DNA from 4 places in the Hydrogenophaga taeniospiralis genome. Region 2 is predicted to be linked to each of the others. Evidence: predicted binding sites of a transcription regulator. Region 2 holds the regulator's gene; each other region holds the start of a gene.
The links. The regulator FNR, encoded in region 2, switches genes on or off when oxygen is low (the NO sensors DNR and NnrR bind a similar motif). The targets are predictions, from matches to a motif close to TTGATNNNNATCAA.
Positions count from the first base shown of each region.

Region 1: the regulator FNR is predicted to act here: its motif matches at 3,303-3,316, upstream of cobA (uroporphyrinogen-III C-methyltransferase).
Region 3: the regulator FNR is predicted to act here: its motif matches at 3,628-3,641, upstream of KIH07_RS09970 (DUF3149 domain-containing protein).
Region 4: the regulator FNR is predicted to act here: its motif matches at 2,526-2,539, upstream of KIH07_RS24780 (DUF2249 domain-containing protein).

Region 1 is NZ_JAHBAG010000001.1:4,462,951-4,470,146, reverse strand. Features, by position in the region: gene KIH07_RS21380 (CmpA/NrtA family ABC transporter substrate-binding protein) at 1-649, opposite strand, end outside; gene KIH07_RS21375 (nitrate regulatory protein) at 1,025-2,296, opposite strand; gene cobA (uroporphyrinogen-III C-methyltransferase) at 2,394-3,242, opposite strand; gene KIH07_RS21365 (cytochrome D1 domain-containing protein) at 3,491-5,176, shown strand; gene KIH07_RS21360 (c-type cytochrome) at 5,313-5,627, shown strand; gene KIH07_RS21355 (c-type cytochrome) at 5,638-5,982, shown strand; gene KIH07_RS21350 (cytochrome D1 domain-containing protein) at 5,979-7,196, shown strand, end outside.
Region 2 is NZ_JAHBAG010000001.1:3,936,502-3,943,697, forward strand. Features, by position in the region: gene aceA (isocitrate lyase) at 1-315, opposite strand, end outside; partial or broken gene KIH07_RS18910 (IS3 family transposase) at 695-816, opposite strand; gene KIH07_RS18915 (sulfite exporter TauE/SafE family protein) at 990-1,649, opposite strand; gene hemN (oxygen-independent coproporphyrinogen III oxidase) at 1,722-3,101, opposite strand; gene fnr (fumarate/nitrate reduction transcriptional regulator Fnr) at 3,281-4,000, shown strand; gene KIH07_RS18930 (hypothetical protein) at 4,100-4,393, opposite strand; gene KIH07_RS18935 (nitrogen fixation protein FixH) at 4,471-4,767, opposite strand; gene ccoG (cytochrome c oxidase accessory protein CcoG) at 4,810-6,276, opposite strand; gene ccoP (cytochrome-c oxidase, cbb3-type subunit III) at 6,347-7,196, opposite strand, start outside.
Region 3 is NZ_JAHBAG010000001.1:2,076,384-2,083,579, reverse strand. Features, by position in the region: gene petA (ubiquinol-cytochrome c reductase iron-sulfur subunit) at 16-624, opposite strand; gene mscL (large conductance mechanosensitive channel protein MscL) at 883-1,311, shown strand; gene pdxA (4-hydroxythreonine-4-phosphate dehydrogenase PdxA) at 1,375-2,451, opposite strand; gene KIH07_RS09975 (Nif3-like dinuclear metal center hexameric protein) at 2,460-3,266, opposite strand; gene KIH07_RS09970 (DUF3149 domain-containing protein) at 3,427-3,567, opposite strand; gene KIH07_RS09965 (Do family serine endopeptidase) at 3,761-4,918, shown strand; gene tatC (twin-arginine translocase subunit TatC) at 4,978-5,769, opposite strand; gene tatB (Sec-independent protein translocase protein TatB) at 5,769-6,269, opposite strand; gene tatA (Sec-independent protein translocase subunit TatA) at 6,363-6,605, opposite strand; gene KIH07_RS09945 (histidine triad nucleotide-binding protein) at 6,731-7,093, opposite strand; gene KIH07_RS09940 (DUF4870 family protein) at 7,109-7,196, opposite strand, start outside.
Region 4 is NZ_JAHBAG010000001.1:5,164,151-5,171,346, forward strand. Features, by position in the region: gene KIH07_RS24765 (plasmid replication/partition related protein) at 1-602, shown strand, start outside; gene KIH07_RS24770 (hypothetical protein) at 612-1,739, opposite strand; gene KIH07_RS24775 (metal-sulfur cluster assembly factor) at 1,739-2,071, opposite strand; gene KIH07_RS24780 (DUF2249 domain-containing protein) at 2,108-2,359, opposite strand; gene KIH07_RS24785 (ArsR/SmtB family transcription factor) at 2,682-3,353, shown strand; gene KIH07_RS24790 (DsrE/DsrF/TusD sulfur relay family protein) at 3,376-3,726, shown strand; gene KIH07_RS24795 (MFS transporter) at 3,745-4,926, shown strand; gene KIH07_RS24800 (sterol desaturase family protein) at 4,923-5,795, shown strand; gene KIH07_RS24805 (rhodanese-like domain-containing protein) at 5,912-6,376, shown strand; gene KIH07_RS24810 (MBL fold metallo-hydrolase) at 6,408-7,196, shown strand, end outside.

The sequences.
Region 1 (7,196 bases), 530 kb from region 2:
TGGCCACCATCTGGGGCGGGGGCACCACGATGGCACGCGCGTCCTTGAAGGGATCGATGCCGGCGCTGGCCAGCCAGTAGTAGAGCCACATGGCGTGGGTGCCGGTGGGGAAGGTCTGGGCGAAGGTGTATTCGCGCTTTTCGGCGGCCATCAGCTTGGCCAGCGAGGGGCCGTCCACGGCGCCTTTTTCGGCCAGCTTCTTCGACAGCGTGATGGCCTGGCCGTTGTGGTTCAGGTTCATCAGGATGGCCATGTCCTTCTTGGGCCCGGCGGTGCCGAGCTGCAGGCCGTAGATCAGGCCGTAGAGCACGTGGGCGAAGTCCAGCTCACCGTTGACCAGCTTGTCGCGCACACCGGCCCAGCTGGCTTCCTTGGTGGGGATGATCTTCACGCCGTATTTCTTGTCCAGGCCGAGTTCGGCCGCCATCACCACGCTGGCGCAGTCGGTCAGGGGGATGAAGCCGATCTTGACCTCGGTCTTTTCCGGCGCGTCGGAGCCGGCGGCCCAGACGCCGCTGTGGCCCAGGGTGGAGAAGAAGGTGGCGGTGGCCGCACCCTTCTTGATGAAGTCGCGGCGCGAGGCCTGGGCCGGGGTGCCGGCGTCGGCCGGGCTGGCGGCCGCGATCGGGGTGGTGGTGTCTGCGGTCATGTCCAACTCCTTGCTGATGAAAAAAATCGGTGGCCAAAAACAAAACGGCGCCCATTTCCTGGCCTGCGCTGCGCTGGCTGGAAATGGACGCCGTTGTCCTGTGTCTGGGAAGACTTCGGGGTTTGCGCCGCCGTTGGCGCAGATCCCGTTGCTGAGTACTAAGCAGAGACCGTGCCAGGTCTCGGTTTCTGCCCCGGTTCGAGGGAAAGATCTTTGTTATTGAAGGAAAAAAGAGATTCTCGGCGTCACCGGATGTCGGCGAAACGGGGCTGGAATGGGCGGGGACCCGGTGCGGGGGGCTTCAGCTTGGTGCATCGGCCCTGCGGGGGCACGGGTTTTGTGCGCCGCAGCATGGCAGCGCCGTGCGCACCGGTTTCAGCGCCGCCGTTCGGGCAGCACCTCGGCCATGGACAGCACCGCTTCGGCCACGTCGATGAGGCGGCGGTTCTGGTTCATGGCCATCTGGCGCAGGGTCTTGTGGGCTTCGGTCTCGCTCAGGTTGCGGTGCGCCATCAGCAGACCCTTGGCGCGCTCCACCAGCTTGCGTTCGTTGAGGCTGGCGCGCACGGTGTCGAGCTCGTCGCTGATGGCCTGCAGGCGGCGCGCCTGGTCCTGCACCAGGTCGAGGATGGAGCGGTCGAGCTGCGCGCCGTAGCCCTGCGCCGGGCCGGGCCCGCTCACGTGCTCGGGCACCGGGTCGTGAAAGAACGAGAGCGCGTCGGCCGGCTCGGTGGCGGCGGGGTGCAGGCTCTGGAAGGCCAGCAACTCGGCCAGGGCGGCCTGGGTCTTGTGCTCGCACAGGCGCTGCAGGCTGTCGGCGAGCCGGTCTTCCACCGTTTTCATGCGGTCCATGCGCAGGCTGCAGCAGTCGAACCAGGGCTGGCTCTGATTGGCGTCGAGCGCGCTGCCGTGGGGGGCGGTGCACAGCACGCGGCGCATGCGCTCGAGTTCGGCGCGGGCGGACACGGTGTCGCGGTCGGCGCTGGCCCAGAGCGTGGCCAGCTCGTCGCTGGCGAATTCCTTGAACACCTGCAGGCAGCGCTCCTGCGAGTCGATCAGGTGCAGCAGGCGCTGCTGCTCGGCACCGCTGGCCAGGCCGCTGGCGAACAGGGCCGAGCCCGTGGCGCGCTCCTGGCCGGCGAATTCCTTGCCCTGCATGAAGTTGAACAGGGCCACCAGCTGGCGCGAGATGGCGGGGTCGCTGGCGCTGTCGGCGGCTTCGAACACCACCGCCAGCAGGGCGGCGATCAGGCGCACCAGGGCTTCGGTGGATTCGCGCGCCGTCCAGGCCTGGGTGTCGATGCGCTCGCGCAGGGCGGGCAGGGCGTCCAGCCCCTGCAGCGCGTAGGCGATGCGGCTGAACAGGCGCGCGCCGTGGCCCAGGTGCGCGGCCTGGGTGTCCAGGCTGTCGAAGCAGCGGCGCAGCTCGGCTTCGGTGGCCTCACAGTCGGCGATCTGCTGCTGGCGCGGCTCGGCGAAGCGGGTGCCCTGCGAGCCCAGAAACAGGTTGGACAGCCCACGCTCGCGCTGCAGGCCGTGGATCAGCCGGCCGGTCACGTTCACCAGCGCGCTGGTGAGCGAGAGCTGGCGCAGGGCGTCGATCTCGCAGCGCTTGGCGGCGATGAGGAAATTGAGGCCCGATTTCAGGGGCAGGGCGGTGGGGGTCATGCAAAGCGGGGTGCAGCAATATTCGTGCCCCACCGCGGTGCGGACCGTTCGCGCCCCGGTGCGGGCGCCAGGTTTGTCAGCCCAAGGCCGTGGCCAGGGGCGCCTGCTGGCGGGCGGGTTGGGGCGCGAGCTGGGCGCGCAGGCCCACCACGCCACCCACCACGATGAGGGCCGGCGGCTTCACGCCATGGGTCAGCGCGAGCTGGGGCAGGTTGGCCAGGGTGCCGGTGATGCAGCGCTCCTCGGGCAGGGTGGCTTTTTCCACCAGCGCGGCCGGGGTGTGCGCCGGCAGCCCGTGGGCGATCAGCTGGCGGCAGATCTCGGGCAGGTTGTGGACGCCCATATAAAGCACCACGGTCTGGCGGGGACGGGCGAGCATGGGCCAGTCCATGTCGAGGCCGCGCGCGTCGCGGGTGTGGCCGGTGGCCAGCACGAGCGCGCAGGCGTGGTCGCGGTGGGTGAGCGGTATGCCCACCGAGGCGGCGGCGCCCTGCGCGGCGGTGAGGCCGGGCACCACGGTGAAGGGGATGCCGGCCGCGGCCAGCGCCTGGGCCTCTTCGCCACCGCGGCCGAAGATGTAGCCGTCGCCGCCCTTGAGGCGCAGCACCGCGCGCCCGCTGCGCGCGAGCCGCAGCATGAGTTCGATGATCGAGGCCTGGGGCAGGGTGTGGTGCGACGACTCCTTGCCCACGTACACGCGGTCGGCGTCGGGCGGCAGGAAGTCCAGCACGGCCGGGCTGACCAGGTGGTCGTACAGCACCAGCTTCGCGGCCTGCAGGGCCTTCACCGCTTTCAGGGTGAGCAGCTCGGGGTCGCCGGGGCCGGCGCCCACCAGCGTCACCGGGCCGGGGGGGCGGTCGTTGTCGGCGGCGCCGTCCCCGGGCCAGCCCGGGGCCAGCCAGTGGCCGTGTTCCATCACGCTCATGGGGTTCTCTCCTTGTTCTGTGTGTGCCACCCATTGTTCTTGGGGGTAAACCCTGAGTCCTTGAACCAGTTCAAGGACAAGGCGCGCACACCGTCCGACGATGCATGCAGCTCGTTGACCGGCGATGGACAGCAGCCAGGCGAGCGGGTCTGACACCCCTGGAGGGCAGAGGGCCACATCCACAGCTGATCCGAGACGGAGAGAAAAAACCCATGAAACCCACCAAGATCATCCTGAGCTCGCTCGCGATGGCGGCCATGCTGGTTGCCGGCGCCCTGCACGCGCAGGACAAAAAGGGCGTCAGCCAGCCCGAGGCCAACTACCAGGCGGGCAGCTCGCCCATGGGCGCCGAGCCCATGGTGCAGAGCGTGAACCCCAAGGCGCCGCCGATGACGCAGGCCGAGTTCGATGTGGCGCGCAAGGTGTATTTCGAGCGCTGCGCGGGCTGCCACGGCGTGCTGCGCAAGGGCGCCACCGGCAAGCCGCTCACGCCCGACATCACGGTGGGCAAGGGCACCGACTACCTCAAGGTCTTCATCGCCTACGGCTCGCCCGCCGGCATGCCGAACTGGCAGACCAGCGGCGAGATGAGCGAAAAAGAGGTGGACATGATGGCGCGCTACATCCAGCACGAGCCGCCAACCCCGCCCGAGTTCGGCATGGAGCAGATGAAGGCGACCTGGAAGGTGATCGTGCCGCCGGAGAAGCGGCCGACCAAGAAGATGAACAACTTCAACATCACCAACATCTTCAGCACCACGCTGCGGGACACGGGTGAAGTGGCGCTGATCGACGGCGACACCAAGAAGATCATCAACATCGTCAAGACCGGCTACGCGGTGCACATCTCGCGCCTGTCGGCCTCGGGCCGCTATTTGTTCGTGATCGGGCGCGACGCCAAGATCAACATGATCGACCTGTGGATGGAGCTGCCCGACAACGTGGCCGAGATCCGCACCGGCCTGGAAGCGCGCTCGGTGGAAACCAGCAAGTACAAGGGCTTTGAAGACAAGTACGCCATCGCCGGTTCGTACTGGCCGCCCCAGTTCGTGATCATGAACGGCGACACGCTGGAGCCGCTGAAGATCGTGGCCACCCGTGGCATGACGGTCGACAAACAGGAATACCACCCCGAACCGCGCGTGGCCTCCATCGTCGGCAGCCATTACAAGCCCGAGTTCGTCGTGAACGTGAAGGAAACCGGGCAGACCCTGCTGGTGGATTACTCGAACATCGACGCGCTCAAGGTCACCACCATCGGCACCGCGCGCTTCCTGCACGACGGCGGCCTGGACTCCACCAAGCGCTACTTCATGGTGGCGGCCAACAACAGCAACAAGATCGCGGCGGTCGACCTGAAAGAAGGCAAGCTCACCCAGCTGATCGACGTGGGCAAGATCCCGCACCCCGGCCGTGGTGCGAACTTCGTGCACCCGAAGTTCGGCCCCGTGTGGTCCACCGGCCACCTGGGCGACGAGACCATCTCGCTCATCGGCACCGACCCGGTCAAGCACCCGAAGAACGCCTGGAAGGTGGTGCAGACGCTCGCCGGCCAGGGCGGCGGTGCGCTGTTCATCAAGAGCCACCCGAAGAGCCAGCACCTGTATTCGGACACGCCGCTGAACCCCGATCCGAAGCTCTCGCAATCGGTCGCGGTGTACGACATCAACAACCTGGAGAAGGGTTTTGTCGTGCTGCCGATCGCCGAGTGGGCGGGCATCAAGGACGACGGCGCCAAGCGCGTCGTGCAACCCGAGTTCAACAAGGCGGGCGACGAGGTGTGGTTCTCGGTGTGGAGCGCCAAGAACAAGGAGAGCGCGCTGGTCATCGTCGACGACAAGACGCTCAAGCTCAAGGCCGTGATCAAGGACCCGCGCCTGATCACGCCGACGGGGCACTTCAACGTGCATAACACCCAGCACGACGTGTATTGACTCCCCCCTGCGCCGCTGACGCGGCTTCCCCCCGGAGGGGGGAAGGCCCTGGTGGCCCGGCAAAGCCGGTTCCACGGGGCCCCTGGGTGAAGTCACTTCGTTGTTGGGTTGTTTCCTCTTTCATCTGGAGAATTCCATGAAATCTCTTCTTTCTGCTGCTGTGATTGCGGCGTTCGCGCTGACGTCCGGCGCTGCTTTTGCTGACGGCGAGGCGGCTCTGACCAAGTCCGGCTGCATGGCCTGCCATGCCAAGGACAAGAAGCTGGTCGGTCCTGCGTTCAAGGACATTGCGGCCAAGTACAAGGGGCAGGACGTGGCGGCCAAGCTGTTCGAGAAGGTCCGCAAGGGCGGCTCGGGGGTGTTTGGTCCGATTCCCATGTCGCCCAACGGGGCGGACAAGATCGGCGATGGCGACCTGAAGGACGCCATCGCGGTGATCCTGAAGTCCTGATGCGGAAGGCATGACCGTGCGCTTCGCCGTTGTCCTGTCCGCACTGCTGCTGGGGCCTGTGCTGGCCCTGGCACAGACCACACCCGATGCATCGCGTTCGCGCGAGCTGGTGCGCATGGTGCGGCAGGACTGCGGCTCGTGCCACGGCATGCGCCTGACCGGTGGTCTGGGACCGGCGCTGACGCGCGAGGCCTTGGCCGATGTTCCTCTGGACAGCCTGGCGGCCGTGATCTTTCACGGCCGGCCGGGTACCCCCATGCCGCCCTGGCGGGCGATGCTCAGCGAGCCCGAGGCGCGCTGGATCGCACAACGCCTGCTCCAGGGCTTTCCTGAAGAAGCGGTGACAACACCATGAAGCGCCGTGAATGGTTGGCCGCTGCGGCCACCCTGTCTTCTTTCGCAGCGCTCGGCGGTCTGGCGGGTTGCGCCACGCCCGTCTTGCGTGGCACCGGCGACCTCGGCGTGGTCATCGGCCGCGCCAACGGCACGCTCTACCTGGTGGACACCACGGCGCAGGCGCTGATCGGCGAGGTGCCCGGCCTGGGCGACCTGTCGCACGCCTCGGTGGTGTTCTCGCGCGACGGCCTGTTCGCCTATGTGTTCGGGCGTGACGGCGGCCTCACGCAGGTCCACCTGCTGGAGCGGCGCATCACCCGCCGCGTCATGCAGGCGGGCAATTCCATCGGGGGCGCGATCAGCGCCGACGGCACGCTGGTGGCGGCACAGAACTACACGCCCGGTGGCGTGAAGGTGTTCGACGCGCGCACGCTGGAGCTGCTGGCACACATCCCGGCCGAGTACGAACCGGGCAAGCTGTCGCGGGTCGTGGGGCTGGTCGATCTGCCCGGCCGCCGTTTCGCCTACAGCCTGTTCGACGCCCACGCGATCTGGGTCACCGACTGTTCGGACCCGCGCCATCCCAAGACACTGAAGTTCGACAACATCGGCCGCCAGCCCTACGACGCGCTGGTCACGCCCAACGGCCGCCACTACATCGCCGGCCTGTTCGGCGAAGACGGGCTGGCCCAGTTGGACCTGTGGGCAGAAGATTGCCCCCAGGTCAGGGCTGCGCCCAGCCCGCCCCCCGAGGGGGGCAAGGAAACTTGGGGCGGCCCGGCGTTTCCTTGTCAGCCCAAGGTCCGGCGCATCCTCGGCGGCTACGGCAAGGGCCAGGAGCCGCTGCCGGTCTACAAGATGCCGCACCTGCGCGGCTGGGCCGTGGCCGGGCGCCGCGCCTACCTGCCCGCCATCGGTCGCCACGAGGTGCTGGTGGTGGACACCGAGACCTGGGCCGAGGTGGGCCGCATACCCGTGGCCGGTCAACCGGTGTTCGTGATGGCGCGGCCCGACGGGCGCCAGGTGTGGGTGAATTTCGCCGTGCCCGACTACCACCGCGTTCAGGTCATCGACACCCAGAGCCAGCAGATCGTGCGGACGCTGGAGCCCGGCAAGGCGGTGCTGCACATGGAGTTCACACCGCGCGGTGAAGCGGTGTGGATCAGCAGCCGCGACGACAACCGCGTGAGCGTCATCGACACACAGAGCTTCGCCACCCGCGCCCGGCTCGAC
Region 2 (7,196 bases):
GGCGGCGACTTGCCAGCCCGACAGGTACACGGCCTCCAGACCCGCCTTGGCCTGCTGCATGGCCTGACCGGCGGAGATGGCGCCAAAGGCGTTGACGTAGCCCTTCTTGGCGCCGCCGTTGACCTTGTCCCACAGCTTCTCGGCGCCACGCTTGGCCAGCGTGTGCTCTACCTGCATGCTGCCGCGCAGACGCACGACGTCCGCTGCGGAATAGCCACGCTTCACGCCCTTCCAGCGGGGGTTGGTTGCCCAGTCCTTTTCCAGGGCGTCGATCTGCTGCTGACGGCTCAGTTGCTCGTTGAGGGATTGGGGCATGTGTTCACTCCATGAGGTTGATTGAAAGGGGTCGGCGGGTGCGTTCGAGAACGCGATGCCGGTGAAGAGACTTTAAGTCTTATAGAAGACTTTGAAAAGCTCTTATGTCTTATATAAGACAAATATTTTTCTTTTTAAATTCAACAACTTTCTATCATAATTTCTCAATGCGAAAACATTTCTCTCGTATTGAGAAAATTTCTTGCGGCGCACCATTTCATGATTTCATATAGAGAAAATTGATTCTCTCATCCTGAGATGGTCAGAGTCCCTTCTTCTTTCTTTCAGGGTTCTGCTCTTGACAGGACATCGGATCCCTCTGCCCCCTGCGCGACCTCTTCCGCACGCAACAAGCATCGGCGTGTTCCAAGCATGACGTGAGACGCTCGCGCTCGCCGCCGGTCAAGCCATCGCGCAGGCCGGCATCGATCTCTCCGCGCTTGCCCCATTCGAGCAAGTCCGCGACACGCAGCCAATATGGGCGGCCATCGATTCGACGGCCTCGCGGGCGGGTGTATTTACGTCATGCCCCATCAGCAATGATGGCCATTGCCGTGCCGTTCACGGGGGAACCACTGACTACATCACAGAAAATTGCGTTTGCCATCGCGCCCGACTCGGCCCGGTGTTGGCAACGCTTCCAGAACGATGAACTTAAGCGACCTGAAACAAAGTCAAGCGCACCACAGCCCTGTCGGATGCGTGATGCCCATCCACAGCGCCCAGCCAGACGTGGCCGCCAGCGCCAATCCAGCCAAACGGATTCCCCATGCGCCCGAGCGGCCACCACGCAGACGCAGCAGCAACCACGGTGCAGCGGTCAGCGAGACAGAGGTTCCAAGGGAGAACAGCGCCATGATGGCCGCGCCCTCCAGCGCATTGGCCGAGAGCGACGCCACCAACAGCGCCGAATACAACAGGCCACAAGGCATGAGTGCCCAGGCAACGCCCAGCACCACCGGAGCACGCTGCCCCAATGTGGTCAGTACGGGCCTGGCTTTGCGCCAGACGGTTTGCCCCAGATTTTCGATCCATGCCGGCTGGCGCGCCTGCCAGATCAGCACGGCCCCCAGCACCAACGCCCCGACATGAAACATGGTCCAGACCGGACGTATGGCGGTGGTATTCGTGCCCAACCATGCCAGCCCTTGCACCGAGCCGGCGGCAAAGGCACCGAACAAGGCATAGCCGACCATGCGACTGAGCTGGAACGTCCACAAGGCGCGCGTGCTCCGCTCACCAGCGGCACGACCGATGCCTGCGCAGGCCGCGCCACACATGGCGACGCAGTGGGGCCCGCCGGCCAGGCCCATGAAAAGGGCCGTGATCGCCATTGAAGTCTGCATGAGGGCACTGTAGCGCAGTCGGCAGCCCAGGGTGCTTCGGGCTTCGAGTCAAACAAGCGATCAGATGATCTTGGAGAAACGTGCCCGGTCCTGGTCCACCTGCAGGTTCTTGTCGAACACCATGGCAATGGCCCGCACCAAGAACCAGCCCGTGGCCGTCACCTGCACACCACTGTCGTCGATGGTGACCAGCCCATGTTCGGCCAACCCGGCCAGCGCCTCCAGTTCGCGTGCGAAATAGGTCTTGAAATCGATCAGGTGTCCAAGTTCGATCGATTCGTATTGGAGCTGTCCCTGGCACATGATGGACATGATCACCGACCGGCGCAGCAGATCATCGCGGGTCAAGGCCAACCCACGCACGATCGGCAGTCGCCCCTGATCGAGCGCGTCGTAATACTCCTCCAGCGTCTTGGCGTTTTGGCTGTAGGTGGCACCAATGCGACCGATGGCCGAAACACCCAGCGCGATCAGGTCACAGTCTGGCTGGGTGCTGTAACCCTGGAAGTTTCGGTGCAAGCGCCCCTGCCGCTTGGCCACGGCCAGCGCATCGGTCGGCAAGGCAAAGTGATCCATGCCAACATAAACGTATCCAGCGCCCATCAGCGCATCGAGCGAGGCCGACAGCATGGACAGCTTGTCACCGCCGCTGGGAAGCTCCGCAGAGATGATGCGTCGCTGAGGCTTGAAACGCGAGGGCAGATGCGCATAGGCGTAGAGCGCAATGCGATCCGGGCGCAGGGCATTGACTTGCGCCAGCGTGCGGGAGAACGACTCGGGCGTCTGCAGAGGCAGGCCGTAAATCAGATCGACATTGACCGACTCAAACCCGATCTTGCGCGCCGTGTCCACCAGCGCGAACACCTGCTCGGCCGGCTGTACGCGGTGGACCGCCTTTTGCACAGCGGGGTCAAAGTCCTGCACGCCAAAGCTCAGGCGGTTGAAACCCAGTCTGGCCAGGGTCTGCAGGCGCTGGTCGGTGACGGTTCGGGGATCGACCTCGATCGAGTATTCGCCGCCTGGCACCAGTGTGAAGTTTCGCCGGATCATGGCCATGAGGTCTTCGAGTTCGGCGTCCGAGAGGAAAGTGGGTGTGCCGCCCCCCAGGTGCAACTGCGAAACACTGTGCCCCTGACCGAAATGCTGGACCTGAAGATCGACTTCACGCGACAGGTAGCGCAGATACTCGGCGGCGCGCTCATGGTGCTTGGTGATGACCTTGTTGCAGGCGCAGTAATAACAAACCGACTCGCAGAACGGGATGTGCACGTAGAGAGACAGGGGCAACGCCATCGACCCGGCCCGGCGTTGCTCCAGCGCCTGGACATAGTCCTGCTCGGTGAAGGCCTCAACGAAACGATCAGCGGTCGGATAAGAGGTGTAACGCGGTCCGGGGACGTCGAATCGCTTGAGCAATTCGTTGGAAATGGCATGACTCACAAACAATTCTCCAGTTCTTCAGCTTTACTGTGCATCATGCACAGGGCTAGCCCCTTGATCTTGATCAAGCCCACCCGTCATACTCGGGTTGACCCTGAGTTCCCGTCTCTGGAAACCGATGCTCGCTCGACAGGCTGCGGAACCATGGGGTAAGCTCGGGCTGCAATTCCGGGAAAAATATGGACGTTCATAGCATCAAAGTCGCCTGTTCAAGCTGCAACCTGCGCGAGTTGTGCTTACCCATGGGATTGAATTCCGAAGAGATGGACAAGCTCGACAGCGTGATTTCTTCGCGACGCAGGATCAAGCGCGGAGCGGCGCTGTTCAACACCGGTGACAAATTCACCTCGTTGTATGCGGTTCGTTCAGGTTTCTTCAAGACCTGTGTGACCACGGCTGACGGCCGGGACCAGGTCACGGGCTTCCAGATGACAGGCGAAATCATTGGTCTGGACGGCATCGTCAGTGACCACCATTCCTGCGATGCGATTGCGCTGGAGGACGCCGAGGTCTGCGTCATGCCGTTTGACGATGTCGAGCAGCTGTCGAGAGAGTTCACAACCCTGCAGCACCATGTGCACAAGATCATGAGCCGTGAGATCGTGCGCGATCACAGCGTCATGTTGTTGTTGGGCAGCATGAGGGCGGAAGAGCGGCTGGCCGCCTTCCTGCTCAATCTGGTACAGCGCCTGCATGCCCGAGGCTTCTCGCAGTCGGAGCTGATTCTTCGCATGACCCGGGAAGAAATCGGGAGCTACCTCGGCATGAAGCTTGAGACGGTGAGCCGCACGTTCTCGAAGTTCGTCGAGGAAGGCACGATCGAGGTCAAGCAACGCTACGTTCACATCAAGAACACCGACGCGCTCAAACAGATCGTCAACCCACAGTCCTGTCGCTGAACTCAGGCAGCGGCTTCTGGCCCGCATCCGACACACCCCAAAAATCAAGCCCCGCCGAGACTGCTCGGGCGGGGCTTGATTTTTGAGCAACAAACTGCTTCAGGAACACGAACCGTTCTTGGCGCAGTCGCGAGGTCGCTCCTCCAGCGGAACGGGGCAACGGTTGACCTCGAACGGGGACATGGACAAAAGCGCCGTGAGTGAGCTCGACACCATGGTCACCACCCAGAAAACAAAGAAGGCCATTGTGTAGACAGCCTGTCTGGACATCTCGAGTGGTTGCCCGAACCAGTGCAGATCACTGGGATCGACCATGGCAAACACGATCATCTCCAGTACGGCGGCCACCAGAAAAGCCGGCCATGCAATCCACATCCATCGCTGAGCCCACATTGTTTTGTCTCCTTGGGTTCCGTCGCTGACTCGGGAGTTGTCGTGATGCGCCTCACGAAGATCTAATCATCACACACCTATTCGTCGGTTGGAACCACCGGCGAGGCCGCATGATTGCGCGCCTGGTGGGCGGGCTGCAGCTGGATCAGCGCGTCAATGCGGGCCTGCCCTTGCAGCGACCGCGCGGCCTGGAGATTGCGCTCGTAGTCTTCCTTGTCGAGCACAGGATCGGCGCCCTTCACCGCAATGACTGCGGTGATGATGCTCGCGACCACCACCAGCAATGGTCCCCCCACCACCAGCCACATGTGTGGAACGCGCCACCAGGAGACAGAAGGCTTAGGGTCCGGATTTTTGAGGGTTGCGGTATTCATTGAAGACTCCAGAGTGGTCGGTGGATGGGCGACGTCCGCATTTCAGCGCGGGATAAGAAAGGCTGCTTTTTCGGTTACCTGGGATGCCTCATCCCCTGTGGACCGGATCTCGAAGTGGATCGGGTGGGACCCGCTGGGTGCCGTATCGGGTGGCACCTGCACCCGCAGCACCGCAGACCGGACTTCCGTGGGCAACACTTCAATCTCGGCTTCCGACGCGATGGTGATGCCCTGCAACCCCGACACGCTGATCACGTAGCGCTGCGTGCTTTCGGTCGCATTCATGACCTGCAGCCTGAACACGTTTTCGATGCGCCCCTGCTCCACCATGCGAGCCAGCACGCCGCGATCACGAATGACGTCGACCTTGAGGGGGGTGCGCAAGAAGAGGCTGATCATCACGGCGAGGGTGATGGTCAGCAGAATGCCGGAATACACCAAGACCCTTGGGCGCATCGCGCGGCGGATCATCTGCTGGGTGCTCCACCCTTGCGCCATGCCATTTTGCGTGGAGTATTTGATAAGGCCACGTGGATAGCCCACCTTGTCCATCACCTCATCGCAGACATCGATGCAAGCCCCGCAACCGATGCACTCGTATTGCAGACCTTTTCGAATGTCGATCCCGGTGGGACAGACCTGCACACACAAGGTGCAATCCACACACGCACCCAGGCCCAGGGCTTTCGGGTCCGCCTTCTTGGAACGCGGTCCACGCGGCTCACCACGTTTCTCGTCGTAAGTGACGATCATCGTGTCCTTGTCGAACATCGCGCTCTGGAAGCGCGCATAGGGGCACATGTACTTGCAGACCTGTTCGCGCATGAAGCCGGCATTGCCATAGGTGGCAAACCCGTAGAAGAAGATCCAGAAGGTTTGCCAAGGGCCGAGGGACGCCGCCAGGGACAGCGAGGTCAGCTCACGAATCGGCGTGAAGTAGCCCACGAACGTGAAGCCGGTCCAAAGGGCAAACAAGATCCAGAGCGCATGCTTGATCCACTTCTTGCTGAACTTGGCGGCCGACAGGGGCGACTGGTCGAGCCGCATGCGCGCGGACCGGTCACCTTCGACCTTTTTCTCGATCCACAGGAATATCTCTGTGTAGACCGTCTGTGGACAGGCGTAGCCGCACCACAGGCGCCCTGCCACGGCCGTGAACAGGAACAGTGCCAGCGCCGAAATGACCAACAGCCCCGTGAGGTAGATGAAGTCCTGCGGGTAGAGCACCAGGCCGAAAATGTAAAAGCGGCGCGCTTCGAGATCGAAGAGCACCGCTTGACGCGCATTCCACTCCAGCCAGGGCAAGCCGTAAAACACGATCTGCGTGATCCAGACCGCAATCCACCGCCATTTGGAAAACAGACCAGCGACCGAGCGCGGGTAAATTTTCTGGCGAGAAGCGTACAGAGAAACCATCACCTCGTCGCCGGCAGCATCTCCTTGCGATGGTTCCGGGGTGATGGGAATGATCGGTTTGCTGCTGCTGACGTCTGGCGTGGCGGAAGTCACGAGGAACCCGTGGTTGGTGAAAGAAAAAAGGCTGCGCGGTCAAAGCGACCACACAGCCTCCTCGGTTGCCTTAATTGGCGGGCTTGTTCGACATGCCCCAGACGTAGGACGCGAGCACGTTGATCTGCGCTTCGTTCAGCAAGGCCGACTGCCCGGGCATCTGGTTGGTGAATCCATTGTTCACAGCGCGGATGATGGCTTCTTCACCCCAGCCATGCAGCCACGTACCATCGGTCAGGTTGGCAGCACCCACCGCCGCCATCCCTTTGCCATCCATGCCGTGGCAGGCCGCACAGGCAGCGAACTTTTCTTTGCCCTGGGAGGCTCGCACGGAGTCGTGCGGACTGCCAGACAGGCTCAGCACGTAGTTCGCCACGTTGCGCACGTCTTCAGCACTGCCCACGGCAGCAGCCATCGGGGGCATGACACCGATACGGCCCTGAGCAATCGTCTTTTTGATGATCGCATGGTCACCACCGCCCAGCCAGTCACCGTCGGTCAGGTTGGGAAAGCCCTTGGCTCCACGGGCATCAGAACCATGGCACTGGGCACAGTAGTTCATGAACAGACGCTCACCAATGGCCATGGCTTGCGCATCGCCAGCGATCTGCTCCGGGGTCATGCCGTTGAATTTGGCGTATATCGGGGCGATGGCCGCCTCCACCTTTGCAACCTCGGAGGTGTGCTGCCCCTGCGAACTCCAGCCCAGTACACCCTGGAACTTGCCAAACATGGGATACAGCGCGCCGTAGGCCAGCGCGAAGAGCACCGTGATGATGAACAGATAGACCCACCACCTGGGCAGCGGGTTGTTCATTTCCGCCAGATCGCCGTCCCAGACGTGACCGGTGGTGTTGTCGGCATGGGTGTTCGCCTTCGTGGTGCCACTGATCCAAAGCAGGATCAGGCAGGCGATGATG
Region 3 (7,196 bases), 1.9 Mb from region 2:
GTGCGGTGCAGCGGGTCAGGCTTTTTTCTCTTCGCCGACCAACAGGGTGGTGTCGGACAGGTAGTAGTGCGGGGGAACTTCGAGGTTGTCCGGCGCTGGCTTGTTCTTGAAAACACGCCCGGCCACATCGAACGTGGAACCGTGGCAGGCACAAAGGAAACCGCCCTGCCAGTTATCCGGCAGAGAAGGCTGGGGACCGGGGGTGAACTTGTCACCAGGGGAACAGCCCAGGTGGGTGCAGATGCCCACGGCAACCAGCACTTCGGGTTTGATGGAGCGATGGCGGTTTTTCGCGTACTCAGGCGTGGGGTAGGTCTTGCGATCCGAGTTCGGATCAGCCAATTGATCTTCCTGCTTTTCCAGTGCCGCCAGTTGCTCGGGGGTACGCCGCATGATCCACACCGGCTTGCCGCGCCACTCGACCACCCGCTTTTCACCAGGCTGCAGAGTGGAGATATCCACCTCGATCGCGGCGCCGGCCGCTTTGGCCCGCTCGGACGGCTGAAAACTGCTCACGAAGGGAACGGCGACCGCGGCTGCACCCACGCCACCCATGGCGCAGGATGTGATCAGCCAGGTTCGGCGGCTGCTATCGACGGTCGCATCGACGGTTGCTTCACTCATGGGGATCTTTCAATCAGTTTCGAGGGGGATACTAGGGACAACCCGGCATTGTACTGGAGCTCATGGCCCCCACTTTGGCTTGCCGAGGCGGCCCACCAGACATTGTCACAAGCCATGCCGCGCGCGCATTTGACTTTCGTCAGCCAACCAAAATACTCCGGTCGCGTGCGTGAGAATCGCTGTTGGCACCGGCAATACAGGCCTTTGCGCTCAAGCCGACTTCATGACAACCAACCCAATACGATCCGGAGGACCCCCATGGGCATGATGCAAGAGTTCAAGGAGTTTGCCGTCAAGGGCAATGTGATCGACCTGGCGGTCGGTGTGATCATCGGTGGCGCCTTCGGCAAGATCGTGGGATCGCTGGTCGATGATGTGATCATGCCCATCGTCGGATCGATCTTCGGCAGCCTCGATTTCTCCAACCTGTACCTGGCTCTCGGCAAGGTTCCCGAGGGCACGGCACCGACGCTGGCCGCCATGAAAGCCGCCGGCATCCCTACGCTGGCCTATGGCAGCTTTATCAGCGTTGCGCTCAACTTCCTCATCCTGGCGTTCATCATCTTCATGATGGTCAAACAGATCAATCGCCTGAAGAAGACCGAAGCGCCCGCACCGGCGGCCCCCGCAGCACCGCCCGAAGATGTGTTGCTGCTGCGTGAAATCCGCGACAGCCTGAAAAAGTAGCTCGGCCGCCGTCCGAACGGCCGCATCCACTTTTGCGAATCGGGGGCGCCGTTGAGCGCAGATTCAGCGCCGCGTGGCCGACAGCGCCGCGTCGACAGCGGCCAGCAGACTCGCGGCGCTGGCTCGGCCCGTGCCGGCCAGGTCGAACGCGGTGCCGTGATCGGGGCTGGTGCGCACGAAAGGCAGCCCCAGCGTGGTGTTCACACCATGCTCCAGCCCCAGCAGCTTGACGGGAATCAGACCCTGGTCGTGGTACATCGCCAGCACCACATCGAATGCGCCCTGGCGTGCGCGCATGAAGACCGTGTCGGGCGCATGTGGGCCACTCGCATCGATGCCCTCTTCCCGCGCCTGGCGCACCGCCGGCTCGATCACCTCGATTTCTTCAAGGCCAAACAAACCGCCCTCGCCGGCATGCGGGTTCAACCCCGCGACGGCGATCCGTGGATGGGGCCAGCCCACCGCGTTGAAATGACGATGGGTGATCCGAAGCGTTTGCAACACCTGATCCAGTGTCACGGCCTGCAGCGCCTGCCGCAGCGACACATGGATGCTGACCAGCACCGTGCGCAGGCCCGGGCAACTCAACATCATGCGAACGGGAAGCTCCGTCACACCCAGCCCCAGGTGCTCAGCCGCCAAGGCCTGCAGCATCTCGGTATGCCCAGGATGTGTCACACCGGCCGCGGCCAGCGCCTCCTTGTGAATCGGCGCGGTCACCAAGGCGCGGGCTCGGCCATCCAGCGCGGCTTGAGCGCCATAAAGAATGCAATCTGCCGCCGCCCGCCCAGCGGCTGCGCTGATGCATCCCAGCGGCACCGGCAGCGGCAGATCACATGCCTGCACCACCGCCATGCAACCCGGTGGCAGCTGGCCAAAGTCAGACACCACGGCGAGTTGCGCCACCATCAACCGCCCGGCAACCGACTCCGAATCCGCCTGCACCAGACGAGCTGCGCGCCTGAGCGTCGCAACGTCACCCGCCACCACGACCTGCCGCAGCAACTCGGGACGCTCGTGAAATGCTTTGACGACGATTTCCGGACCGATGCCCGCCGGGTCGCCCATGGTCAGAATCACCGGTGATTCGACAGTGGTTGGCGCGCCGACCAAGTCGGCCGATGTGGGAAACGTGCTCATGGAACCGTTCAGGCAGGGTTGTCAATGTCGATGAATTCATGCGCCAGTCCCAGCTGGGCCGCCACATGGGCACCGACCGTGGGTACGCCGTAACGTTCGGACGCGTGGTGTCCACAGGCCAGGTAAGCCACGCCGCATTCGCGAGCGTAGTGCGCCTGGGGTTCGGATATTTCGCCGGTGATGAACACATCAGCACCCGCCGCAATGGCGCTTTCGAAATAGCCTTGTGCGCCACCCGTGCACAAAGCCACATGTTCGATGGGGCGATCAGGCTCGGCCACCAACGTCACGGACCGCCCCAGCACGCGCCCGACATGGGCCGCCAAGGCGCCCGCAGAGGGTGCGGACCACCGCCCGATGAAGCCCAGCGACTGTTCACCGAAACGGCCACGCTCCCCCTCATACAAGTCAATGCCCAGCTGCCGCGCCAGCTGCGCGTTGTTGCCCAACGCCGCATGGCCGTCCAGCGGCAGGTGATAGGCATACAGGTTGATGTCATTCGCCAGCAGGCGCGATAGACGTTGCTTCATCCAGCCTGTCACCCGGCCATCTTGCCCACGCCAGAACAGCCCGTGGTGCACCAGGATGGCATCGGCCCCCGAACTCACGGCCGCGTCGATCAGCGCCCGACTGGCGGTCACACCAGTGACCAACTTGCGGATGTGGCCACGCCCTTCCACCTGCAGCCCGTTGGGGCCGTAATCGCGGTACAGCGCTGGTTGCAGCAGTGCGTCCAGCGCACCCAGCAACATTTCCCGCGTGACGGCGGGCGGTGGCAGCGGGCTCTGAGGGTCTTTGGGTGCGGAAAAACTCATGGGGAAAAACAGCCTTTGGAGGCAAATGGCATCGAACCCATAGGCCCGACGTGGCTCTGGCACAGAACCCCATTTTGACACCCGCCCCCTTGGGCCGCCCCCAGCCTCCCCCCACACAGCCGGTGGTGGTTGTCCACCGGACTATGGGGTCGTCGCACCCTCAGTGTTGGGCGCGCTCGCCTTCGTCCATCTTGCGCATGAAAAACCGGTAGAACCAGATCACCATGCCAATCATGAAGACGATGCCTGCAATGCTGAACAAACCATAGTCGGTTGAAAACAGGTCCACCAAGGCTTTCATCGCTTGCTCCATTTCTTCATTGAGGAGCGCCCATTGCACTGCGGCGGCATCACCGGTGCATTGACCTGCGTCAATTCACTTGAACTCCGCAGATCCGGAGGTATATGGGAGGCATATGCGGGACAATGACGAGGAATCTTCCGCTGTGAGCCCGGCATCCCGAGCACTCAAGAACCCTCAACCTCTATCTGACATGAAACGACTCTGGCTGGTTTTTGCCCAATCCGTGACCGTGCTGCTGGCCGCATTTTTCGTGATCGCCACGCTCAAACCCGACTGGCTGGATCGGCGCGCGCTCACCACGTCGGTGGTCCCGGTGCTGGAGTCCGCCACCCCGGCCACGGCCAACGAGAACATCGCAGCGAACGGCTTCAGAGCGGCCGCGCGCGCCGCGTCGCCCGCGGTGGTCAGCATCAACACCAGCAAGGCGCCTGAGAACAACCCGCAAGCCGCCGATCCATGGTTCCGCTTTTTCTTTGGTGACCAGAATCCATCACAGCCCCAGGCGGGGCTGGGCTCGGGGGTGATCGTCAGCCCCGCTGGCTACATCCTCACCAACAACCATGTGATCGAAGAAGCCGATGAAATCGAGGTGATTCTCAACGACGGTCGCAAGAGCGCCGCACAGGTCATTGGCACCGACCCCGAAACCGACCTGGCCATTCTCAAGGTCGACCTGAAGGACCTGCCCGTCATCACGCTGGGCGACTCGGACGCGCTGTCCATCGGCGACCAGGTGTTGGCCATCGGCAACCCCTTCGGGGTGGGCCAGACGGTGACCAGCGGCATCGTCAGCGCCCTGGGACGCACCCAGTTGGGCATCAACACCTTCGAGAACTTCATCCAGACCGATGCGGCCATCAACCCCGGCAATTCGGGTGGGGCGCTGGTGGACGTGAATGGGCATCTGATGGGGATCAACACCGCCATCTACTCGCGCTCGGGGGGGTCCATGGGCATCGGCTTCGCGATCCCCACCTCCACCGCGCGCAGCGTGCTGGACGCCATCGTGAAGGACGGTCAGGTCACTCGCGGCTGGATCGGCGTGGAACCCCAGGACCTCACCGCCGAATTGGCCGAAAGCTTTGGCATCGAGTCGGGCGTTGGCGTCATCATCACCGGCGTGCTGCAAAACGGTCCGGCCGCCAAGGCCGGCATCCGCCCGGGAGACGTGATCACCAGCGTGGCCGGACGCAGCGTGGGGAACGTGGCACAGCTGTTGTCCGCCGTGGCCGCCCTGACACCGGGGCAGGCCGCGACACTGGATGTGGTGCGCAAGGATGGCAAGACCCGGATCGACGTCATACCAGGCAAGCGAACGCAACAACCCACCGTGCAGGAACAGCGCTGAAATTCACGTGCGCCGCGATTGGATAGGACCCGCCGAGCCTTGTGCGCGGCGGGCTCGCCTTATTTGGCGGCGTCCTCGGCCGTCTGCTCAGGGGCCGCTGTGCTCTTGATGAACCATTGCGCCCCCCAGATGCCCACCTCATACAGCAGGCACATGGGGCCGGCCAAGGCGAGTTGAGAGATCACATCGGGCGGCGTGACCACAGCCGCGATGATGAACGCCACGACGATGAAATAGCCCCGGAATTCCTTGAGCTGCTTCACCGAGACCATGTTCATCTTGACCAGCAGCACCACCACGATAGGCACCTGGAACGCCAGACCGAACGCCAGGTAAAGCGAAAGAATGGCTTCGACATACGACGCAATGTCGGGGGTCGCGGCCACACTGGCGGGCGTGAACTGCTGGATGAAGCCAAACATCTTGTCGAGCACGAAAAACTGCACGAACGCAATACCGACATAGGCCAGCAAGCTGCCCAGAACGATCAGCGGCACGGCAAACCGCTTCTCATGACTGTATAGGCCAGGCGCCACAAAGGCCCAGATCTGGTACATCCACCATGGCAGCGACAGCAGCAGGGCGGCCATGGCCAAGACCTTGATGGGCACGAAAAAAGGAGAGAAAACACCCACTGCGATCAACTTGGCATCGGGGGGCATGTGTGCCCGGATGGGCACCGCGATCAGATCGATCAAACCACTGGGGCCGGGCCAGATCGCCAGCAAGGCCATGCAGATACCCAGCCCCGCCATCCCGTAGAGCAGGCGATCTCGCAACTCCATGAGGTGCTGGACAAACGGCTGCTCGGTACCGGCGAGTTCGTCGGTGGAATCTTTGGGATCGGACATCAGCGGGGAGCGGAGGAAGAGCGGGGCCGGAAACGGGCCACACGGGCCGCTCCGGACTGGGTTCGGGTACGCACGCCGGTGCGCGCCTTGAACCATTGGGGCATGGCGTTCTGTTTGATGCGCCAGTTCTTTTTCGGATGTTTGTAAACCGGGTACAGCGAAGACCCGATGGAGCCCATGGCGTCATGGCTGTCCGAACCGTAGGACGTGCCGTCCAGGCCGGCGGTGGCTTCGGACCAGGATTTTTCGAAGTCGCTGGCGCCGCTCTGCACCGAAGTTTCCACATCGCGGGCAGCGCTCTCCACCGAGTCCTTCATTTTCTTGAGCTCTTCGAGCTCCATGGACCGGCTGACCTCGGCCTTCACGTCGGACACGTAGCGCTGCGCCTTGCCCAGCAAGGCGCCCACGGTGCGCGCCACGCGCGGCAATTTTTCCGGGCCGATGACGATCAACGCCACCGCCCCGATCAGAGCGAGCTTCGAAATGCCCAGATCAATCATGTATCAGCCATCCTGCGGGCAAGGTCGGGCATTGGAATCAAGCCCAGTGGTCGCCGGGCAATGCGCACGGGCTGCGCCGGCGGGCTCAGAAGCTCAGCTTTTCTGCTTGGCTTCAACGTCGATGGTGTTTTTGTCGGTGCGGGTGTCCTGCGTCACCTGACCGGCAGGCGCGGACGTGGCATCCGCCGCGCTTTGACCACCTTCCTTCATGCCATCCTTGAAGCCCTTGACGGCGCCGCCCAGATCCGAACCGATGTTTTTGAGCTTTTTGGTGCCAAAAACCATCACAACGATCAGCAGCACGATCAACCAGTGCCAAATCGAGAAAGAACCCATGATTTTCTCCAAACATATAGAAGTGGTGCGCCTGACGCTGTGGGTGGGATTCTAAGCCCGGGCAAGAGTTCAGCAGCCCGTCCAGCGGGAATTTCCGGACGGGCAGAAGGACGCCGGAACCGCAGTCAACCGCGCAACCAGGGGCGCGGTCCTCCCATCACATGCAGGTGCAGGTGGTGCACCTCTTGCCCCCCCTCAACGCCGGTGTTGCAGACCATGCGAAACCCGCCATCGGGATACGGGTTGCAGCCCTGCTCCGCAGCCAGCCGGGGGGCCAGCACCATCATGCGCCCCATCAGGCGTTCGTGCTCGGGTGTGAGCTGCGCCAGCGACGGGATGTGTTGCCTGGGCACCATGAGGAAATGCACGGGGGCCCAAGGGTGGATGTCGTGAAAAACGTAAATATCTTCGTCTTCATAGACTTTTTTTGACGGAATCTGTCCGGCAATGATCTTGCAGAAGATGCAGTTCGGGTCGTGTGCGCTCATGGTTCGGGAATCTGATCAGTCGGGCATGGGTTGATTGGCATTCATGCGCACCATGCCCTTGACGATGCGGTAGAGGAACCAGATAGAGATCACGGCCCAGGCG
Region 4 (7,196 bases), 1.2 Mb from region 2:
TGATCGACCAGCACCTGGGCCGGCGCAGCGTGTCGGACTTCCAGCGCGGCGTGCTGGCGCTGCGCAAGCGCGAGATCATCGCCGAGCGGCGCTCGCGGGCGCTGGCCGCGCCGGCGGCGGACGCGCTGCCGGATCAACCCGAGCCGGCCACGCCGTCGGGCAGCCCGGCCGCCACCGCGCCCGCGCTGGAGCCCAAGCCGCTGCACAGCCGCGAAGACATCGCCAAGGCGGCGCGGCTCAGCAGCAGCCAGGTGGTGATGATCGAAAAGATCCAGAAGCAGGCCGAGCCCGAGCTGGTCGCGGCCCTGAAGTCCGGCACCATCTCGCTCAACGCGGCGGCGGCTGTGGCGAGCCTGCCGGCCGAAGAACAGAAGGCCGCCGCGCTGGCCGGCAAGGACGAACTCAAGCTGGCGGCCAAGCGGGTGCGCGAATCGCGGCGCAAGCCGCAGGACGCGGACGCCGACACCCCACTGCAAGAGGCACAGCCCACCGACGAACTGACGGCCTTGCGCCAACAGGTGGCGCAGCTGCAGGCCGAGAACACCGCCCTGCGCCAGCAGGTGCAGGCCCTGCGCGGCCAGCTGGAAGAAGCGTCGGCGTAGGCCCCGCGCCTACGGCGCCAGCCCGTGTTTCAGGCGCCAGACCAGCACCGCGCCCGCCACCGTGGCGGCAAACAGGCCCATGGCCACGGCGTTGAACAAAGCGCCGCTGGCGCGCAGGCCCAGGTCCGCGAGCCCCGGCCCGAGGCGCACCAGCAGCGACAGGTGCAGGGCCGCCAGCGGCAGGTAGAACAGCCCGCCGAACTGCAGCTTGACCCGCGCGATGGCCGGCAGGATCACCGGCGCGTGCCCCATCATCATGCTGACGATGAAGCCCAGTCCCAGGGCGTGCAGCGCGGCGTCGCGCAGCGGCAGGCCCAGCGCGGCCCCAGCCCAGGCGAGGCCCGCGATGGCGAGCCAGGCATAACCGCCCAACAGGCACACGGCCATGTAGCGCGTCAGGCCGTCGGCGTGGATGGTGCGGCGGGCGATGTCGAACACCCCCAGCCAGACGGCCAGCAGGAACAGCGCCACGCCGTAGAGCACGCCCCCGGCCATGGGCGCGAACATCGACCAGCCGGCGCCCCCGACCACGGCGGCCAGCACCAGGAGCAGCGAGAACCGGGCGCCGGGGCGCGCCCGCATCAGCCGGGTCATTTCCAGCCGCTCGGCGGCGATCGTCATCACCAGAAAACCGAACCACCAGGGCAGGCTGGCCACGTCACCCGGCCGGAACAGGAACACCAGGCCGCCCGCGAGCCAGGCCAGCGCGGCGGCCAGCAGCAGCACCGTGTGGGCCGCGCGCTGGCGGCGGACGATCACCAGGTTGACGGCCACGAAGACGGCCGCGGCCACCACGATCAGGACCGCGGCCACACCACCGAACCCGAGCAGCAGGCACAGCCCGCCCAGGCCCGAGGCCAGCGGCGCCAGCCAGGCCCCCGCGGCCTTGACGGCCACGGCCCGCTCGATGCCGATGACCGTGCCCAGGAAGCCGCAGATCATCAGGGCCGCGTGCGACAGCGCGGCGCGCCCCAGCCATGCGTGGGACTGCAACAGCTCGGGCAGCTGCACGCCGGCCCGCAACAGCCCCCCGGCGATGCCGCCCAGCAGGGCCATGGCCACGAGGGCCAGCAGCAGCGGCGCCAGCCGGCCACGGCGCGGTCGCGGGCGGGCGATGCGTGAGGCGCGTTCGGCCATCAACGGTCCATGAAGCGCCGGGCGCGCTCGCTCAGGCGCTCCTCGCTCCAGGGCGGCTCCCAGACCAGCTCCACCTGGATCAGCATCTCGGGCGGCAGGTCCCGGTCCAGCTCGTTTTCGATCTCTTCGATGATCAGGTCGGTCACCGGGCAGGCGGCCGAGGTCATGGTCACCCGGGCATGCACCTTGTTGTCGGCCACGCTCACCCGGTAGATCAGGCCCAGATCCACCACGTTGATGGACACCTCCGGGTCCACGACCCGTCGCAGCGCCTTGGCGATCGGTTCGAGCAGGGCGTCCGGGCCGTCGTAGGGAAAGGGGGTGGGTGTCATGGAAGGCTCCTGCGCGCCGGGCGGCACGCCCGGTATTCAACCAACGACGCAGAAGTCGAGCACCACTTCGCCCGGTTCCCGACGCAGGTATTCCAGGGACACGGCGTCCCCGAAGGTCTGGCGGATCTGCGCCAGCAGGGGGATGGGATCGTGGTCGTTGACGAAGCGCATGGTTTCCCCCGGCTGCAGGCTTTTCAGCGCGCCGAAGATGGCGGCGTGGCGAAAGCGCTTGGCCACCCCGCGGGCGTCGAAGAGGTGAACGTTCTGGAGAGTCTGGGTGTTGCTCATGGGAACCTCGTGAAGAAGAAAGGGACGGAGTGGGACGGAAAGCACCGGTTGGCATCCCGCCGCCAGGCGCTGCGGTGATCGGCATGGGTGCCAGACAAAGCCGATCACACGCTTAAAGATGCATTTTTTATGAATCTATTTTAGACGCCACCAGAAAAAGGTTCATTTGATATGCATCAAATTCAGACCAACGGCATGTCCCGGATGTCCGCCCACCGCAGGACCACGCAGGCCCCCTGCCCGGCGCAGGCCGAGAGCGACGGCGTGACCGTTGGTCGGGTGCCTTTCGCTCAACATTCAAATAATCAATAGAATGTTTCCCATGAACCAACGCAAACTCAAAGACCTGCTGTACGAGCAGGTGGCCCGCATCGGCAAGGCCCTGGGCAGCCCCAAGCGGCTGGAGCTGCTGGAGATGCTGGCGCAGGGCGAAAAGTCGGTGGACGTGCTCGCGGCCGAGCTGTCGATCGACATCAAGCTCGCCAGCGCCCACCTGAAGGCGCTGCGCGATGCGCGCCTGGTCACCAGCCGGCGCGAGGGCAAGTTCATCCACTACCGCCTGAGCGGGCCGGACGTGGCGGGCCTGGGCGTGAAACTGCGCGAGGTGGCCGAAGAACACCTGCTGGAGCTGCGCATGGCGCTGAACCAGATGGTGGCGCAACCGGACCAGCTCGCCTCGGTGGACCGCCAGGCGCTGATGGCGCAGGCGCAGCGCGGCGAGGTGGTGGTGATCGACGTGCGGCCGCAGGACGAGTTCGATGCGGCCCACCTGCCGTATGCGCGCTCCATGCCGCTGGCCGAGATCGAAAAGCGGCTGGCCGCGCTGCCGCGCGACAAGGAGATCGTCGCCTACTGCCGCGGGCCGTTCTGCCTGCTGTCGGACGAAGCCGTGGCGCTGCTGCTCTCGCGCGGCTACCGCGCGCGCAAGGTGTCCGACGGCGTGAGCGAGTGGCAGGCCGCGGGTCTGCCACTGGTGCTGCCATCGGCCGGGTGACCCCTTTCTTCAGGAACCCTCCATGCGTTCGGTGCTTTTCATCCTCAACGACGCGCCCTATGGCAACGAGCGCGCCTACAACGGCCTGCGACTGGCCGGTGCCCTGACCGCCAAGGAAGGCGTGCAGGTGCGGGTGTTCCTCATGGCCGATGCCGTGGGCTGCGCCAAGGCGGGCCAGAAGGTGCCCGAGGGCTACTACAACCTGCAGCTCATGCTGGGCAAGGTCTTGCGCAAGGGCGAGGTGGCGCTGTGCGGCACCTGCATGGACGCGCGGGGCCTGGGCGCGGCGGAGCTGATGGAGGGCGCGCAGCGCTCCACCCTCGCGCAGCTCGCCGACTGGACCACCGAGGCCGACCAGGTCCTGGTCTTCTGAATCCCACGAAAGCCCACCATGTTTGCAGGTCGCCGCAACGTGCTTCTGCTGGCCAGCAGCCAGGCCCTGATGCTCTCGGCCATCGTGCTGTCGATGAGCCTGGCCGCCATCCTGGGCGCCCTGCTGGCGCCCGACAAAAGCCTCGCCACGCTGCCGGTGGCGGCGATGGTGGTCGGCACGGCCATCGCGTCGTTGCCCGCGGCCCTGCTGATGCGCCGCTGGGGCCGCCGCTCGGGTTTCCTGATCGGCGCCAGCCTGGGGGTGGCGGGCAGCGCATTGGCCGGGCTGGGCCTGTGGCAGGGCTCGTTTGGGCTGTTCACCCTGGGGCACCTGCTGCTGGGCAGTTACCAGGGTTTTGCCAACTACTACCGCTTCGCCTCCGCGGAGGCGGTGGACGCGGCGCACACCACCCGCGCGATTTCCTGGGTGGTGGCCGGCGGGGTGGTGGCCGCGTTTGTAGGACCGCAACTGGGGCAGTGGGGGCGCGACTGGTTCATCGCCGGGCCGTTCGTGGGCTCGTACCTGGCGCAGGCCGTGCTCAGCGTGGTGGCGCTGGGCCTGCTGACGCAGGTGCGGCTCAAACCGGTGGCGACGGCCGCCACGGGCACGGCCCGTTCCGTGCGGGAGCTCCTGTCCCAGCCTTTGCTGCTCACGTCGATCCTGGGCGCGGCGGTGGGCTACTCCGTGATGATCATGGTGATGACGGCCACGCCGCTGGCCATGCTGGGCTGCGGCCTGCCGGGGCAGAGCGTCACGCCGGTGATCCAGTGGCACGTGGTGGGCATGTTCGCGCCATCGTTCTTCACCGGCCACTTCGTCAAGCGCTTTGGCGCGCCACGCATCATGCAGACCGGCTTCGTGCTGCTGCTGGTGCATGTGGCCGTGGCGCTCTCGGGGCTGGAGTTCCTGCATTTCGTCTCGGCGCTGGTCCTGCTCGGCGTGGGCTGGAATTTCGCCTTCGTGGGCGGCACCGCCCTGCTCACGCAGACCTACCGACCGGCCGAACAGCTCAAGGTGCAGGCGATCAACGAGTTCCTGGTGTTCGGGCTCGTGGCCACCGCCAGCCTGTCCGCGGGCTGGCTGTACGACCGCGCCGGCTGGGCCGCGCTGAACCTGGCCGTGGTGCCGTTTCTGCTGCTGGCCTTGCTGGCGTCCGTCGGCACCGAGCTGAAAACCGCCCGGCTGCGGGAGGCACTGTGAGCTTTGAGCAGTTCGTCATCGGCAACGAGCCCCTCATCCGGGTGGGCTTCTTCGTCGGCGTGTTCGCCCTGGTGGCCCTGTGGGAGCTGGCGTCGCCACGCCGGGTGCTCCAGTTGCCGCGCGCGCAACGCTGGGCCAGCAACCTCGGCATCGTGCTGCTCAACACCGTGATCGTGCGCCTGCTGTTCCCCACGGCGGCGGTGGGCATGGCGGCCCTGGGCGTCGAGAGGGGCTGGGGGCTGCTGAACCATTTCGCCGTGCCGTTCTGGCTCGCGGTGCCGCTGGCCGTGGTGGCGATGGATTTCGTGATCTGGATGCAGCACGTGATGGTGCACGCCGTGCCCGCGCTGTGGCGGCTGCACCGCGTGCACCACGCCGACCTGGACTACGACCTCACCACCGGAGCGCGCTTTCACCCGCTGGAGATCGTGCTCTCCATGGGCATCAAGTTCGCCACCATCGCGCTGCTGGGTGCGCCGGTGCTGGCGGTGGTGGTCTTTGAGGTGCTGCTGAGCGCCTGCGCGCTGTTCAACCACGGCAACATCCGCCTGCCCGACGGCGTGGACCGCGCCTTGCGCTGGTTCCTCGTCACGCCCGACATGCACCGCGTGCACCACTCGGTGGAAGACGACGAGAGCAATTCCAACTTCGGTTTCAACCTGACCTGGTGGGACCGCCTGTTCGGCACCTACCGCGAGCAACCGCGCGGGGGCCAGCTCGGCATGGTCATCGGCATCCACGGCCACGCCGACCCGCACGAAGTGGCGCGCCTGCCGGGCATGCTGATGCTGCCTTTCAAGAGTCGGGGCACCGACGGTGCGATCAAGCGCCGCCCCTTCACCGAACACGACGCCGGAGCGAACCACTGAGCGTTTTTCCTGCGCGGGTGAGGGGAAACACCGGTCCGTACCACCCCGCCACTCTGAGAAAATATCAGTTAATGCTGATAAACCACTTGATTCAAAACACTTCCACTGGAAACCCCATGAAACCACAACACCTGGCGCTCGCCGCCCTCACCGCCGCCAGCCTGTGGCTGGCCCCCGCCGCCCACGCCGACAACCAGGCCATCGCCGTGGACGAGATGGCGGCGTATCTCGAATTCGTGGACTACGGCGGCGGCGTGATCTTTGCCGAGCAGATCCCCAAGGACGAATGGCCGAAGATGGTCGTCATCGACGCGCGCGACGCCGGCCAGTTCGCCAAAGGCCACATCCCCGGCGCCATCAACATGGACTGGCGCCAGGTGCTGGCCCAGCGCAACACCATCCCCAAAGACAAACCCGTGCTGATCTACTGCAACAGCGGTTCGCTCTCGGCCCAGGCCGGTTTCGCCCTGCGCGTGGCGGGCTGGGACAACCTGCGCATCCTGCAGGGCGGCATGGAAGAATGGAAGGCCAAGGGCGGCTTCGACGCCGCGGCCCGGGCCACCGCGCCGGCCAGACACTGACACCCCGGGCCACGCGCCTCAGGAGGCTCACATGACGACATCCACCCGCTCGCATCTGCGCCGGCTTGCGCGGCCATGGCTCGGGGGCCTGCTCGGCCTGTGTGCCGCCTGCGCCAGCACCTGGGCGCTGGCGCAGGCCGTACCCGAGATGGCGCTGAAGCAGGTCGGCGCCCACACCTACTACGTGGAAGGCCTCGCGGCACTGGGCTCGCCGGCCAACCAGAACTTCATCAGCAACGCCGGCTTCGTGGTGGCGCGCGACGGCGTGGTGGTGATCGACACGCTGGGCTCGCCCGCGCTGGCCCGGCGGCTCGTGGAGAAGATCGCCGCGGTCACACCCAAGCCCGTCACGCATGTGATCCTGACGCACTACCACGCCGACCACATCTACGGCCTGCAGGTGTTCAAGCAGCTGGGCGCCCAGATCATCGCCCATCAAAACGGGCGGGAGTACCTGCATTCCGAAACCGCCGAGCAGCGGCTGGTGGCCTCGCGCACCGACCTGGCACCCTGGGTGGACGGGAGCGTCCAGCTGGTGCCGGCCGACCGCTGGCTGGACGGATCGACCACGCTCGAACTGGCCGGCACCCGCTTCGTGGTGGAACAGGTGGGCCCTTCGCACACGCCCGAAGACCTGGCCATCTACGTGCCCAGCGAGCGCGTGCTGTTCGCGGGCGACCTCATCTTCAGCGGTCGACTGCCTTTCGTGGGCAAGGCCAACAGCGACCAGTGGATCACCGCACTGAACCGCCTGCTGGGCTTTGATGCCCAGGTCGTGGTGCCCGGGCACGGTGGCGCGTCCACCGACCCGCGCAAGGAC